Regions from separate parts of the Halalkalibacter flavus genome, predicted to be linked through region 1. Evidence: riboswitches for the same ligand, from Rfam matches in the RefSeq annotation. Region 1 holds a riboswitch; each other region holds the start of a gene.
The links. Region 1 has a riboswitch for cobalamin ahead of SAY88_RS07210 ((2Fe-2S) ferredoxin domain-containing protein). Riboswitches for the same ligand answer to the same signal wherever they lie in the genome.
Positions count from the first base shown of each region.

Region 1 (4,949 bases):
ATGGAATTTGACTGATACACAACATCACATTCTTATTTGCAATGGAAGTAGCTGCAATAAAGAAGGAGCAGAACAATTAACGCAATCTATTAGAAACGAGATAAGTTCTAAAGGCTTAGATTCTATGATTCATACATCAAGAACGCTTTGTAATGGACGATGTCAAGATAAATGTGTCCTAATTACTTATCCTGATGGGATTTGGTATAAGGAAATGTCTAGTAACGCTGCTCCGCAATTTATTGAATCATTAATGACAGGGAGTTTATTAGAAGACAAGGTCAGTCATGTATTTAATGGGAGAGCGTTTGAGCCAACTAAAGGAACAGTTTTAGGTGTTGAAAAAAGTGGGGACATCGTAAAGAAAGTTTCGAAAAAATTATAAAAAAGTGTATTATAAAATTGTAAATGGTATAGTTGAAGAAATTTTTGAAACGAACAATGACTGTATATATTGTACTGTGCAATTTTAATAAAAATAAAGCTGTTAAGATTAACTTCTTAACAGCTTTATTTTCAAATAAAATGATCTTTTATGCTTCTACATATTGAGGAAGCGGATCGTGTAGTTTAGTCCAATCTGAATCCATCTCACCATCTGTTAGTAAACAATGGTCAAGGGAGTTGCGAATTTCTTTATGGTTCATATCAACACCAATTAAAACTAGTTCGGTCATTCGATCTCCAAATTCCGGGTCCCACTTTTCTTGTAATTCAGGTTCCTCAAGGAGGGCTTTCTTTCTTTCTTCTTCAGGATAGGCTGCAACCCACTCTCCAGCACCTTGAATGGTAACTAAAGATCCTGATTGCGAAATCAATCCAGCCATAGAATTACGTGAAGCAACCCAAATGAATCCTTTTGCTCGTACCACATCAACCGGCCAATTTTCCAACCAGTTCATTAAGCGCTCTGGATGGAATGGTTTTCTGCTTCGATAAACGAATGAGGAAACACCATATTCCTCTGTTTCAGGTGTATGTTCTTCATTTAATTCCTTAATCCATCCAGCAGATTGACTCACTGTATCAAAGTCAAATTTACCTGTATTTAAAATAGAAGACATTTCTACCTTAGAGTAGGAGGTTGGAATAATATCAGCGTCTGCATTTAATTTCCTCATGAACCCTAATAACTCATTTTTATCGACTTCTTTTAACATTTCAACCTTATTAAGAATAATTACATCCGCAAACTCAATTTGATCGACTAGTAGATCTGAAATTTCACGTGTGTCAGATTCATCTGTCCCTTCTTTACGATCAAGTAGTGATTCGCCTGATGCATAATCATCCCAAAAGCGATTCGCATCTACAACCGTTACCATTGTATCAAGCTTACATTTTTTCGTTAAGTCGATCCCTAGCTCCTCATCAATATACGTAAATGTTTGTGCTACAGGGACAGGCTCACTAATTCCAGACGATTCTATTACGATGTAATCGATGTCTCCAGCATCAACGATTCGCTCTACTTCTTGCATTAAGTCTTCACGAAGGGTACAGCAAATACAGCCGTTTTGAAGTTCTACTAGTTTTTCCTCTGTTCTAGAAAATCCATTATTTTTCACAAGCTTAGCATCAATGTTCACTTCGCTCATGTCATTGACAATAACAGCAACTTTTAGCCCTTCGCGATTCGTTAGGATATGGTTTAATAATGTCGTTTTTCCCGAACCTAAATATCCACTTAATACAGTAACTGGAATCTTTTTCATTATATAAATTCTCCTTTTAAACAGTAATTGTTAGTTATGGTACAAAAGAGTTATTCCTCGAGATAAATAGTAATAATTACGATTTGTATTTTATCCTTCTTTTGTTACTTTGTAAATAGAAGACTTAATTTTTGTCGAATATTTTCTGTGTTACAATTTTTATAGGTAAAGTTTCAGTATTTTTTTATTAAAAGCATCTATGCGTTTCTATGTGAAATTAGATAAAATAACAAAGTTTAGTAAGGTTTAACTAGTTTAAATGAAAGAACTTTAACAATCCTTTTAAGAAATTATACTTGCTAAAAATTATTAGAAGTAGTTTAATAGACAATAAATACGAAAAGTTGATAATTTACTTTTAAAAAAACAAAGGTGTATAACTACTAGTTATGCTTAAAAGGGAAGAACGGTGAAAATCCGTCACGGTCCCGCCACTGTAATGGGGAATTTCATTGTATAAAGTCACTGGGTTAATCGGGAAGACACAATGAAATGAAGAACCTAAGTCAGGAGACCTGCCTCTTGTTTGAATTTGCTTCAATACCTACGGGTCATAGGTAGAGAAGTGTGGAATAGATGCTACTTATCTTTTGTATGCTATTTTTTTCGCACCTCTATCTAATGATTATTGATAGAGGTGCATTTTTATTGTTTAAAAGGAGGACTTAACTAGGTTTATATTAAAATTCAATCGTAAACAAAGGTGTATAACTACTAGTTATGCTTAAAAGGGAAGAACGGTGAAAATCCGTCACGGTCCCGCCACTGTAATGGGGAATTTCATTGTATAAAGTCACTGAGTCAATCGGGAAGACACAATGAAATGAAGAACCTAAGTCAGGAGACCTGCCTTTTGTTTGAATTTGCTTCAATACCTACGGGTCATAGGTAGAGAAGTGTAGTGATAGATTCTACTTTTATGTATGTCTTTTATCTCTGCACCTCTATCTATTGGTAGGGGTGCATTTTTAATTTCTATAAATGACTATGGGGGGAATAGGTAGATGACTACTTGGAATTTAACAGGTACAAAAAAACATGTGTTGATTTGTAATGGATCTAGCTGCATGAGAAAGGAAGGGGAAGATATTACTCTAGCCATTCGAGATGAGATAAAAGAATTGGAATTAGATCAACATATACATACATCACGGACTCGGTGTAATGGTCGCTGTAAGGATGCATGTGTGGTCATTGTTTACCCTGAAGGAAATTGGTACTCAGCTACCTCAACTGATATTGGACGTTCGATTATAAGAAATCACCTTGACCCTTCAGTTGACCTAGCAGAATCGTTAATTTATAGCTTTGAAAATGATGAAATGAAACGTGCGGATACTCCAGAGAGAATAAAGGGCGTTTCGAAAGTAGAAAAGTCAAAAGTATAGGTTGTCCATGTTAGAAAAGATTCTAATAGGTTCTTTATAGAGGGAGGTATGTAAAATGCAAGGGAAATTGCTTGTTATCGGTTTTGGGCCTGGAAGTTTTGAACATATGACGAAAAGAGCACAGGAAGCGATTCAAGAGAGCGATTGTATTATTGGGTATAAAACCTATGTTGAATTAATACAAGAACTATTAACAGATCAAGAGATTATAAGTACAGGAATGTCAGAAGAAGTAAGTCGAGCTCAAGCCGCGGTTCGACTTGCTGAAGAAGGAAAAAAAGTTGCAGTCATTTCAAGTGGGGATGCAGGAGTATATGGTATGGCTGGACTTGTTTATGAAGTATTAATAGAAAAAGGCTGGACGGAAGATTCAGGAGTAGGTGTTGAGGTCATTCCAGGTATATCCGCCATTAATTCATGTGCCTCATTACTAGGCGCTCCCATCATGCATGATGCATGTACGATTAGTTTAAGTGACCACTTAACTCCATGGGAACTTATTGAAAAGCGAATTGAAGCTGCGGCACAAGCGGATTTTGTGATTAGTTTATATAACCCTAAAAGTGGTCGGAGAACGAGGCAGATAGTGGAGGCTCAAAGAATAATGCTTGAATATCGATCACCGAAAACTCCAGTTGGTCTTGTGAAAAGTGCTTATCGTGATAGAGAACATATTGTTATTACAGATCTTGAAAATATGTTGAACTACGATATCGGAATGCTTACAACAGTTGTGATTGGAAATTCCTCCACTTTTCTTTATGACAAAAAAATGATTACACCTAGGGGGTATCAACGAAAATATACGTTAAATACAACGGAACAACGGCTGAGGCCACATGAGCGTTTACGACATGAAAATGAACCTTGGGCACTGCACCAAGGCAAAAACGATATGGAAATTGTGAAGGTGGAAGCAAGTGCTACTGCTGCTGCAGAGAAAGAAGTTATTCCTAAGGCTTCATCATTAGAACTTGCTATAGAGGCTCTTAGTATTGTAAAAGATGGGTCCACTGAAATAAAAGGAACGAAGACGGTAGATAATCCTGTTGTTTCTATTTTTGAATTAGCAGTGAGTCCGGGTGTTGTAAATAAGCAATTTACGCCTAAACAGATGGTGACTCTTGCGGAAGTGGTTGGAGAAGGGACGATGGAGTATACGACACACCATCAAATTCACCTTCGAATCCCAACAACTAGTCCAGAAAACATTACTGAGAAGTTAAAAAGCGCTGGATTTATTCTTGAACCTCTTGGTGATGTCTCACAGTTAAAAGCATGTGATTTCTGTGAAGGCGAGAAAAAAGATTCCATTCCTTATGCAGAAGAGTTGCATCAAAAGTTAAGTGGCCTTGAACTACCGAAAGAGTTAAAAGTTGGATTTAATGGCTGTGGAATGGCTTGTTATGGAGCGGTTAATGAAGATATCGGTATTATTTTCCGAAAAGGAAAGTTCGATTTGTTTTTAGGAGCGAAAACGGTTGGAAGAACAGCCCATGCTGGTCAGCCAGTGGCAGAGGGAATTGAACCCGATCATATTGTTGAGCTCATTGAAAGAATTGTCTATGAGTACAAAGAGAAGGGTCATCCGAATGAACGATTCTTTAAGTATTTTAAACGAGTAGGGAGTATTCAAGGTTATATATACAAGGATATGACACCGAAGATTGAAATTGAACCAGCTCCATGTGGAGACTAAATTAGGTTAGGGGAGATTTAAGTGAAAGCTGTTTTGTTAGTGGGACACGGTAGTAGAGACCCTGAAGGAAATGAACAAGTAAGGAAAATGATTGACGAATTAACTTCCCAATTAGATTCTTCCCTTTTGGTTGAAACTTGTTTTTTG
Region 1 covers NZ_JAWRVK010000008.1:20,529-25,477, reverse strand. The annotation lists gene SAY88_RS07220 ((2Fe-2S) ferredoxin domain-containing protein) at 1-385, shown strand, start outside; gene SAY88_RS07215 (GTP-binding protein) at 534-1,715, opposite strand; cobalamin riboswitch at 2,069-2,252, shown strand; cobalamin riboswitch at 2,402-2,583, shown strand; gene SAY88_RS07210 ((2Fe-2S) ferredoxin domain-containing protein) at 2,720-3,103, shown strand; gene cobJ (precorrin-3B C(17)-methyltransferase) at 3,159-4,802, shown strand; gene SAY88_RS07200 (sirohydrochlorin chelatase) at 4,824-4,949, shown strand, end outside.

Region 2 (4,949 bases), on a different contig from region 1:
CTCCTCCAGTAAAAGCAGCGGCTATTAGGATAGGAAAACGAATTAAACGAATTGTATTGCCCATTTGATAAACAGGTGTTGTAAAGGAAGCAAGGGCTGCTAAAGCAACGATAATAAGAAGAATATTGCTTGTTAGACCAGCCTCGACCGACGCTTGTCCAATAACAATCCCTCCAACGATCCCAATAGTCTGACCAACTTTTGTCGGTAATCTAGCCCCTGCTTCTCGTAATAGCTCAATTGTTAATTCAAGAAAAATTGCTTCAATAATCGGCGGAAAAGGGATATTACTCCTAGATGCAATAATTGTTGAGAGCAAATCTCTAGGAATCAATTCATAGTGAAATGTCAGCACCGCTACATATACAGGAGTTGCAAAAACGGAAAAAGCAACAGCAAAGAAACGTAATAACCGTACACTTGATGAAATGTGCCAAGACATATAGTAGTCTTCTAACGATGAGAAAAATTCAACCAACGTTGTCGGACCGAAGATCGCTTCTGGTGATCCATCCGCTAAAAAGGCGACTTTTCCTTCCGCTATGGCTGCTGCAACACGCTCTGGCCTTTGTGTATTAATCATTTGTGGAAAAACAGACATCTGATTATCACTAATCATTTGAGCTAGGCTATTTGAATCAATCACCTGGTCAAATTCAATGTCTGACAATCTTTGTTCGACCGTTTTTAAGTTTTCTTTGTCAACAATGCCATCTATATACAACAAAGAAACACGAGTTTGTGTCATTTTTCCAAGTTTCATTTCTTTTATTTTTAGTTGCGGCAAAGGCAATCGTTTCCGGATTAAATTAATATTTGTGTCTATTGACTCAATAAAGGACTCTTGTGGACCATTTACAGTAAATTCATTTTCAGAGGGAGCTACTTCCCGACCCGAATCCAGCGCCACTTCAACTATTGCACATTTTGATGGATTTCCCCCTTCAAATATGACAATAAAACCTTGCATAACCTTCTTACGTAAATCATTTGGTGATTTAGTGATTTCTTTTGCTTGAATGGGAATGTCCCTTACTATTTCCTCTAATGTTTGACTTTCTGACTCCGTGATAAATGGAAGTATGTCCTTATTTAGACGATCTGTATCAATTAATGTTTGAAAATAGGCAATATGAAACCCTTTGGAGGCGATCGATAAATCATGCATGACAAAATCACTTGATTGTTGAAACATCTGTAACGCATCTTGAAGTGTTTCTTTTCGTTTATCTTGAATTTGTTTCAACAGCCATCTTCCAAGCACTTCTATCACCCTTTCCGAATTCCCCATACATTGTCGCTTTTAGTATGAAATGGAATCAGAACAATTATGCGGTTGCAAGCTAACATTCTAAATAACATAATCAAAAAAACCTTCTGTTCCCATAAAAAAAGAACATAAGCATCAGCATGCTTACATTCTCAGTGCGTATGGACAGTCACAAGGATTTCTCCTCGCTCTAAACTAACATCTGACTTTATTAGTACAGGGTATGGATGAGGGTTTGTAAACCTAAAATCCGGTCCTCCCCACGAAACAGTTGCATCTCTGCCAGGAGCTACATAACCAATTTCTCTAGAATGCGTGTATCTTTCAACCATTTCTAAACCAGCCTTATCGACTGCATTAAACAACGTGGATGACGTTTGGCATATACCTCCTCCAATACCGATAACGAACTCTTTATTAACAATTTCCTTCGCTTCTTGATACCCCCGCTCTCTTGTTCTCTCTCCAACTGTTTGGTTAAATGAAAACGAGTCACCTGGACCTAAAACAACTCCTGAAATGGCCTCGGCTGATAATTTCACGTTTTGAGATCTCCCTGAAACGGCAGGGTTAAAATGTGTTTTAAATTCACCTATCGTTCGTTGATCAATCCCAACTAGATCTTCTTCTGAAACAGAAGGTGCAGTGACAGAAATCGGCATCACTAAATCTTTTGTTCCTGCTTCTAATTCTTGTAATTGGGCAACAAGCTCCTGCTCAGATAAAACCACTCGTTCTTTCCCTGGAGCAAATTCCCCATTTGGAAGGATGCGTGGATTTTCCATCGCTTTGTCTATTTGCATAGCTAACTCTCTAGCTAATTGTTGTAAAGCTTCTTTATCAAGCGAATGACTAAACATATATCCATAGTCATTTAGAACGACATCATGTTGTTGGTCATTCCATTCATCAATTAAATTAAGCTTCCAATATACAGGTTGTTTCCAATTCAATTCTGATTGAAAATAAGTAGAATGAGCAGCAACAGGTTTCGGTCCTTCAGCCGAAACATCATTGCTACACCCAGCTAATAATAAAAGAACAACAAGCCAACTTTTTTTCATCCCATATCCCCCTCTAACTTGTTCCAACACATTTACCAATATATGAGAGGAAATATGAATCATTCCAGGCAAATACACAATTCTTGTTAAAAATCGAGTACAAATCCCACTAAGCAATAGGAAGGCACGGAAAAAGGTAAAAACCAGAGACCACTGAAAAAAGGTGAAAACAGTACCTTTTTCAGTGGCCTTTCTAATAGTATGGCTTCATATTACTGCTCTTTCTTTCGCTTTCCTCCTTTAAAAACAATTGCACTTCTTTCATATTCTACATCCTTTACCCCAAGCCTAGCATTGACGACTCGGGCAATAGCAAAGAAATAATCCGAAAGCCGGTTTAGATATTTTAATACAATTGGATTCACCTCTGACCCGCGTTGTAGCCTTGTTACATAACGTTCAGCTCTCCTTGTAACAGTTCGGCACACATGCAGTGTAGCCGCGGCATCCGCACCACCAGGTAAAATAAATCTTTCTAATTCAGGAGCTTCTTCAACATAAACATCAATTCGCTTCTCTAAGAAATCTATCATTTCTTGTTTGGCTTTGTAAGGGTATTCTTTTGTCGCCCTTATCATCGCTAAATCTCCACCGCAATCAAACAATTCATGTTGAATTTTTATTAACTCCATTTTTATATCAGGAAACTGTTCTTCGTCCAACTGCGCCACAGCCTGACCGATAAATGAATTCAATTCATCTGTTGTACCGTATGCAATTACTCGAGTGTCATCCTTATCAAGCCTTCCTCCTATCACACTCGTTTTCCCCTCATCACCTGTACGTGTATATAACTTCATCTAACATCCTCCTTCATCCTATTATTATCTCATTAAAATATTACCCTTTTATGAAATCGCTTTTTTAACACGCTTCCTAAAAAATATGTACGTTCTATCCAAGATAGTAGTATTACCTGAGACGCTCCATTCATTTTAGTATACATGATTTTTGTATCCACATAAAAACACTAGATTTTCTAAATGTGAAAATAAAGAAACTATTGACAATCAACCACCTCTTAAGATAAAGTTTAAAACAATTTCATATGTTGAAAATAGGTACTTTGAATGTTGATTCAAAGTTTAAAAGGGAATCCGGTGAAAATCCGGAGCGGTCCCGCCACTGTAATAGAGGAGTTATTATGAATTGTCACTGGCCAATGGCTGGGAAGACCATGATGACGTTGATTCTAGAGCCAGGAGACCTGCCTATTTTAACAACACTGCTTTACCTACGGGAGATAGGGAGGTGTTAACAATATATCATTGATTTTTCTATGGATATCGTTACCCTATTTTCGGTAATGATATCCATTTTTTTCGTTTATAACATTATTTAGGAGGCTATTTCATGAAAACAGTTAAAAGCAGTAATTTAGGTTATCCTCGTATTGGTGAGAACCGTGAATGGAAAAAAACATTAGAATCATTTTGGGATTCTACAATCAGCGAGGAAATATTTTCCACACGAATGAAAAAGTACCGCCTGCACCACCTTCAAAAGCAAAAAGATAAAGGTATTGATTACATTCCTGTCGGTGATTTCTCTTACTATGATCATGTGCTTGATACGGCTTCTATGTTTGGATTAGTGCCGAAACGTTTTGCCCATACGTCAGGCCCTGTTTCTTTATCAACATATTTTGCCATGGCTCGAGGTACCCAAGGAGCACATGCATGCGAAATGACGAAGTGGTTTAACACTAACTATCATTACATCGTTCCAGAAATTGAAGATAAAGAACCCGAATTAGTTGAAAACAAACCGCTTCATGCATTCTTAGAAACGAAAAAAGAATTAAATATTATTGGTAAACCCGTTATTCTTGGACCTTTTACTTTCTTAAAACTAGCAAAAGGCTATAAAGAAGAAGAGTTTGCTAGCATCTTAAACAGTTTTGTTCCAGTATATACACAATTGTTGTCTGAACTTGCTGATGCCGGTGCGAAACTCGTACAAGTAGATGAGCCATATCTTGCTATGGATATAACAAACGAGGAAATGGAGATTTTCTCTAACCTTTACCGTGAAATTGTAACAAACGTACCCAATGTCGATATCTTATTGCAAACGTATTTTGAGTCCGTTTCTCACTATGAACAATTAGTACAAATTCCGGTTAAAGGAATTGGTCTCGATTTTGTATATGGCTATAAAGAAAACATTGATGCTATTGAACGATTTGGTTTTCCTGTAGATAAAGTATTAGGGGTAGGAATCATTGATGGAAGGAATATTTGGAGAAGCAATCTGCTAGAAAGTCATCAATTTTTAGATAGGCTTAACAAGCTTGTTCCGTTTAAAAATCAAATTCTACAACCATCCTCTAGCTTGCTGCACGTTCCTGTTTGTTTGGACCAAGAAACAGGGCTAGATCCAATTGTTAAAGAAGCTTTAGCTTTTGGCGACGAAAAACTTGATGAGTTACGGTTACTAAAAGAGGTGATAAATGACCCATCTCAGGCATCACAATCGTTATTGAACCGTCACCAACAGACGTTTGAAAAACTAAACCAATCAAATTGGCGTTTAAGAAAGGAAACTGCCGGGCTTCCTACAAAACGAACGAAGGAATTTCAGGAGAGATATCAATTACAAAACCAAAAATGGAA
Region 2 covers NZ_JAWRVK010000012.1:101,455-106,403, reverse strand. The annotation lists gene SAY88_RS10395 (spore germination protein) at 1-1,246, opposite strand, end outside; gene SAY88_RS10390 (VanW family protein) at 1,423-2,334, opposite strand; gene SAY88_RS10385 (cob(I)yrinic acid a,c-diamide adenosyltransferase) at 2,547-3,134, opposite strand; cobalamin riboswitch at 3,376-3,563, shown strand; gene metE (5-methyltetrahydropteroyltriglutamate--homocysteine S-methyltransferase) at 3,688-4,949, shown strand, end outside.
Region 2: it holds a riboswitch for cobalamin, as region 1 does, so the genes downstream of both, metE (5-methyltetrahydropteroyltriglutamate--homocysteine S-methyltransferase) here and SAY88_RS07210 ((2Fe-2S) ferredoxin domain-containing protein) in region 1, are expected to answer to the same signal.

Region 3 (4,949 bases), on a different contig from region 1:
GTTCTTTTTCTCCTCTGAGTATTCTTTCTTAAAAATAGGATCAATCGATGCCGTTGTCCCTGCAATAATTGCTGTTGTCGAATTCGGCGCCACAGCCATTAAATACGCATTTCGAATCCCTTTTTCCCTTACACTTTGACGAAGCTCTGTCCACTCTTCACTTGTATATTGACGATTATTAAAATAGTCACCTGTTTCCCAATCAGACCCTTCAAAAAGTGGATAGGCTCCTTTTTCCTTTGCCAGCTCATTACTTGCACTAATCGTCAGATAGGCAATACTCTCATACAAGTTATCTGCGTATTCTACCGCTTCGTCTGATTCCCATTTGATCCCTTTAAGAGCTAGTAAGTGATGCCAGCCAAATGTACCTAACCCAATAGAACGATACTTTTGATTGGTTATTTGAGCTTGCGGAACTGGAATATTATTTAAATCAATGACATTATCAAGCATTCGAACTTGAATTGGGATTAGTCTTTCAAGGACATTTTCTGTAACAGCTTTAGCTAGATTAATAGAAGACAAATTACAAACAACAAAGTCTCCAGGTTCTTTGACTACAATAATCTTGCCATCTTCCGTTTTTTCCTCAATAACGGTCGTTGCTTTCATATTTTGCGTAATCTCTGTACACAAATTACTACAATAAATCATTCCTTGATGACGATTGGAGTTGGAACGGTTTACCGTATCCCTATAAAACATATATGGTGTACCTGTCTCGAGCTGACTCTTTAAGATTTCTTTAAAAATATCAATGGATGGAACAACTTCCCACAGTAATCCTTTCTCACCTAGTAATCCGTTGTTTGCTGCTTCCACACACTCTCTGTACTTTTCTCGGAAACTTCCCTTTCCCTTTCCTTTTTCTTCATCATAATAATCTTCTAAACTAAAACCTAACGTTTGGCGTATCGTATGGGGATCGAATAAATACCACTCGTGTCTGGCTTCAACTTTTTCCATAAATAAATCAGGCAAGCAGACACCTGTAAATAAATCATGGGTACGCTGCCTCTCATCACCATTATTTAATTTGACTGCTAAAAAATGAAAAATATCGCGGTGCCATATATCTAAATAAACACTAATTGCCGTTACTACCCTCGGTTTCCCGATATTTATTAGGGGACTAGACTGTATCATCATCTTATTAAAAGATGCTCCTCGTCAGTCGTTGAGGGGATTTCATATCAATAAGACTTAGAAATCAGCCCTGCTGATTACCACCTTGTCCTTCCCATTTTCAGATAGCTATATAGTTTCCCATATAGCTTACTAGAGAAGGCTGTTGACGGCGTTCCAGCATATTCGGAGTTTTCTATAGTGGTCACCCTACTATAGGGGCAAAAGTTTACCCTGTCTTTGACCTAACTGGTCGACACTTACTGCCGTGTTATTTAGCTGTTTCATCCACGGGATGACACCGGACGATACTCCTTTAAAACCTCTTATATCACTTCCACGGCTGCGCAGCTTTCCTAAATATGCTCCGATTCCTCCTCCGCTTTTACTCAGAGTTGCAATATCCGTGTTGCTATCATAAATCCCTCTGAGACTATCATCAACGGTATCAATAAAGCAGCTCGATAATTGACCATAGCTTTTCCCAGCATTTGATAGAGTTGGAGTTGCCACCGTCATATATAAATTAGAAATAGCCCAGTAAGCTTCTTTTATAAGACCTATTCGTTTTTCCTTCGGTTCTTTAACCATTAACATCGCTGCAATAATCATAAAACGCTCCTGAGGAAGTTCATACAGCTTCCCACTATGCGATTTAGCTAAGTAACGATCGGCTAATGTTAACAAGCCAATGTATGTAAACAACGAATCGCGCTCAGGAACAATCTCCTGTTCAAGTTCTTCTAGTTCTTCTTTCGAATACTCTTGCAAGATCTGATCTGAATATATCCCCATCCCCGTTAACTCTTGAACTAGTTGATAAAAGGATCCATACCTTAAGCTAGCATCATAGTTTCTTGAATGAGCTGCTCTTTTATATAGCTGCTTTAAAAAAACATTAGCTGCAACAAACGTCCAATCTGGCTCTTCTACTGAAATCCTTTCTACCGAAGACAAAACTAACAAATGATTAAGCTGATCTTCTGACATGTCTTCTTTTACAGAGATAGCTTGTTCAATCTTTTCCTTATAAGCCGTAAAATCGAGGTTTGGAAATAAATTAACAAATACATCAATCTGAGATGATGCATAATCAAATAATGTTGTCGTTGTCATACTCTTCATTGATCTTCCTCCTTAATGGTAATAAAAAACGCCCTTTCTCGAGAGTTGAGAAAGAGCGTAAAACGGCGTAAATAGTAAGACTTATCCGACCAAAATACACTTTGGCCTTCTTTGCCGTCTCACTTCTTACACCCCGAAGATAGCTGACTTGAAAATGACGGCAGGTCTCCTGACTTGTGCTTCACCCTACTTTGAGCCTTCCCATGCAAGCTAGCTAAATCTAACCATAGAGCACAGTGGGTACCTCATTTCGTCCACACTTACAGTTGCGGGGGCAGTTCTGGCTTTCTACCAGATTCCCTATTAAGTCTATTTGACACCGTTCATTTCGCGTAATCAATATATAGTTGTAAGAACACATCACTAATACGATATATTGTATATATTAAAGGAATATTCATCCTGTTGCAAGGAAAAAGGTCCGTAAAATCTTAAAAAATAATAAACTAGGTTCATCCCTCAATTCTATTACATGTGGAATGAACCTAGTAATTTAGCATTATAAGTTACTCTAACCAGCTATTTTCCTTTTAAGTGTTCTTTCTTTTTCATGATCCTTGCTTTGCCCTTTAAGTTCTTGATTCAATTCTTTCACAAGTCCGTAACACATGGCAAGAACAATGAAGGATAGTGGAAGAGCACTAACAATGATTGCTGTTTGCAGACCAGCTAGTCCACCTGATGCCATTAATACAGCGGTTGATGCGACTAAAATTAATCCCCACGTTACCTTCACTCGGTTTGATGGGTTTAACTTTCCTCCCGTTGTTTGCATCCCTAGAACAAAGGTTGCCGAATCTGCTGAAGTAACAAAGAACGTTGTAATTAAAGCAACTGTTAAGATCGATAAAATAATCCCGAGTGGCAGCTGCTGATATACAAAGAAAAGGGCTGTTTCAAGTGCTTGTCCTGATACATTTAATCCTTGTGTAACCTCAAGAAAAATCCCAGTACCACCGAAAACAGTAAACCAAATCGCACACACAACGGAAGGTACAAGAAGAACGGCTACCGTAAATTCACGAATTGTTCTCCCTTTAGACACACGAGCAATGAACATTCCAACAAATGGAGTCCATGAAACCCACCATGCCCAGTAAAACACTGTCCACCCTTGTGTCCATGCTGCCTCGTCAGCATCAAAAGGCGCTAGACGTAAGCCCATTGGAATGAGATTTTGTAAATAGCTCCCTAAACTCGTTGTAAACATATTAAGCAAGAATAGCGTCGGACCAAGAATTAACATAGCAAAAAACAATACCGTTGCAATTGACATGTTTGCAAGGCTTAAATACTTAATTCCTTTAGATATTCCTGTATTCGCTGAAATGATGAAAAGAACAGTTATGATACCCATAATAATCATTTGTACCATAAAGTTATTTGGAATCCCCACCAAATATTCTAGACCTGCATTTATTTGCTGTGACCCTAATCCGAGCGATGCTGCTACCCCAAACAAAGTTGCAAATACCGCAACAACATCAATCGTTTGTCCAATCGGACCTTTCACCTTTTCACCAAGTACAGGGTAAAGAGTCGCACTCATTAAACCTGGCGCGTCTTTCCTAAATCTCTGATAAGCAAGTGCTAATGCGACAATCGCATATATTGCCCATGCATGTAATCCCCAATGAAGCCATGTATAACGCATTCCAACAATTGCTGACTGTTCCGTACTTCCTTCTCCTGTAGGTGGCGAAGAAAAGTGAGCAATTGGCTCAGATACGCCATAAAATAGAAGACCAATACCCATCCCAGCTGAAAATAACATTGCAAACCAAGCTGGACGACTATATTCAGGCTTGGAATCTGGTTTCCCAAGTTTGATTTTCCCGTATTTACTAAAGATCATGAATGTTGCAAACAACAGAAAGAAAGTAGCAACCAATTGATAAAACCAACCAAATGACTCAAGAACAAAGCTTTGCGCTACTGCCATTGCTGCCTCTAGTTGATTCGGGATCAAAACTCCTATTAAAACAAAAATAACCGCAATCCCTACTGATACTTTAAAAATCGACCTATCACTTTCACCTTTATCAGAAATAACAAACACTTCCTTTTTCTAATTTATATTTATTGTAATAACCTCTTACCAATAAATACTTTTTTATTAAATCATATAATTTAAAAAAAATTAAAAATGATATGAACGCAAATTCAGCAATCTTTCCTAATCTTTTAAGCTGATTGAAGGTCAGCGTAATATTGGTTAAAATTACGAGGAAATAAGGCGAGATTCTATCGTTTTCTAAGACGCGCTACCGAGATTTGACTATTTTTCAAATAAAAAATGCCCCACCCATTCTCTTCATGAGCGGACCATTTTGAAAAGAAACTATTTTTTCTCAATCACAACGGCTGTACCATAAGCAATAATCTCTGCTGCATTTGCCATGACGGTTGAAGTTTGCATCCTCATCCCAATGACTGCATTGGCACCTTTCTCTTCTGCTTCTTTCACCATTCGATGTACCGCCAACTTACGTGCTTCCGTCATCATTTCGTTGTAGCCTTTAATCTCTCCTCCGACGATTCCTTTTAATCCCGCTGTTATATCACGGCCAATATGCTTTGTTTGAATCGTGCTACCTTTGACATATCCCAATACCTCTTTTATGTCATAGCCTGCTACTTGTTCAGTAGTTACTATCATCATAATCCATTTCCTCCTTTTTTTCTTTTCTCTGTTC
Region 3 covers NZ_JAWRVK010000028.1:24,190-29,138, reverse strand. The annotation lists partial or broken gene SAY88_RS17000 (ribonucleoside-diphosphate reductase subunit alpha) at 1-1,164, opposite strand, end outside; partial or broken gene SAY88_RS16995 (ribonucleotide reductase N-terminal alpha domain-containing protein) at 1,366-2,244, opposite strand; cobalamin riboswitch at 2,396-2,592, opposite strand; gene SAY88_RS16990 (glycine betaine uptake BCCT transporter) at 2,765-4,312, opposite strand; gene SAY88_RS16985 (YbjQ family protein) at 4,595-4,915, opposite strand.
Region 3: it holds a riboswitch for cobalamin, as region 1 does, so the genes downstream of both, SAY88_RS16995 (ribonucleotide reductase N-terminal alpha domain-containing protein) here and SAY88_RS07210 ((2Fe-2S) ferredoxin domain-containing protein) in region 1, are expected to answer to the same signal.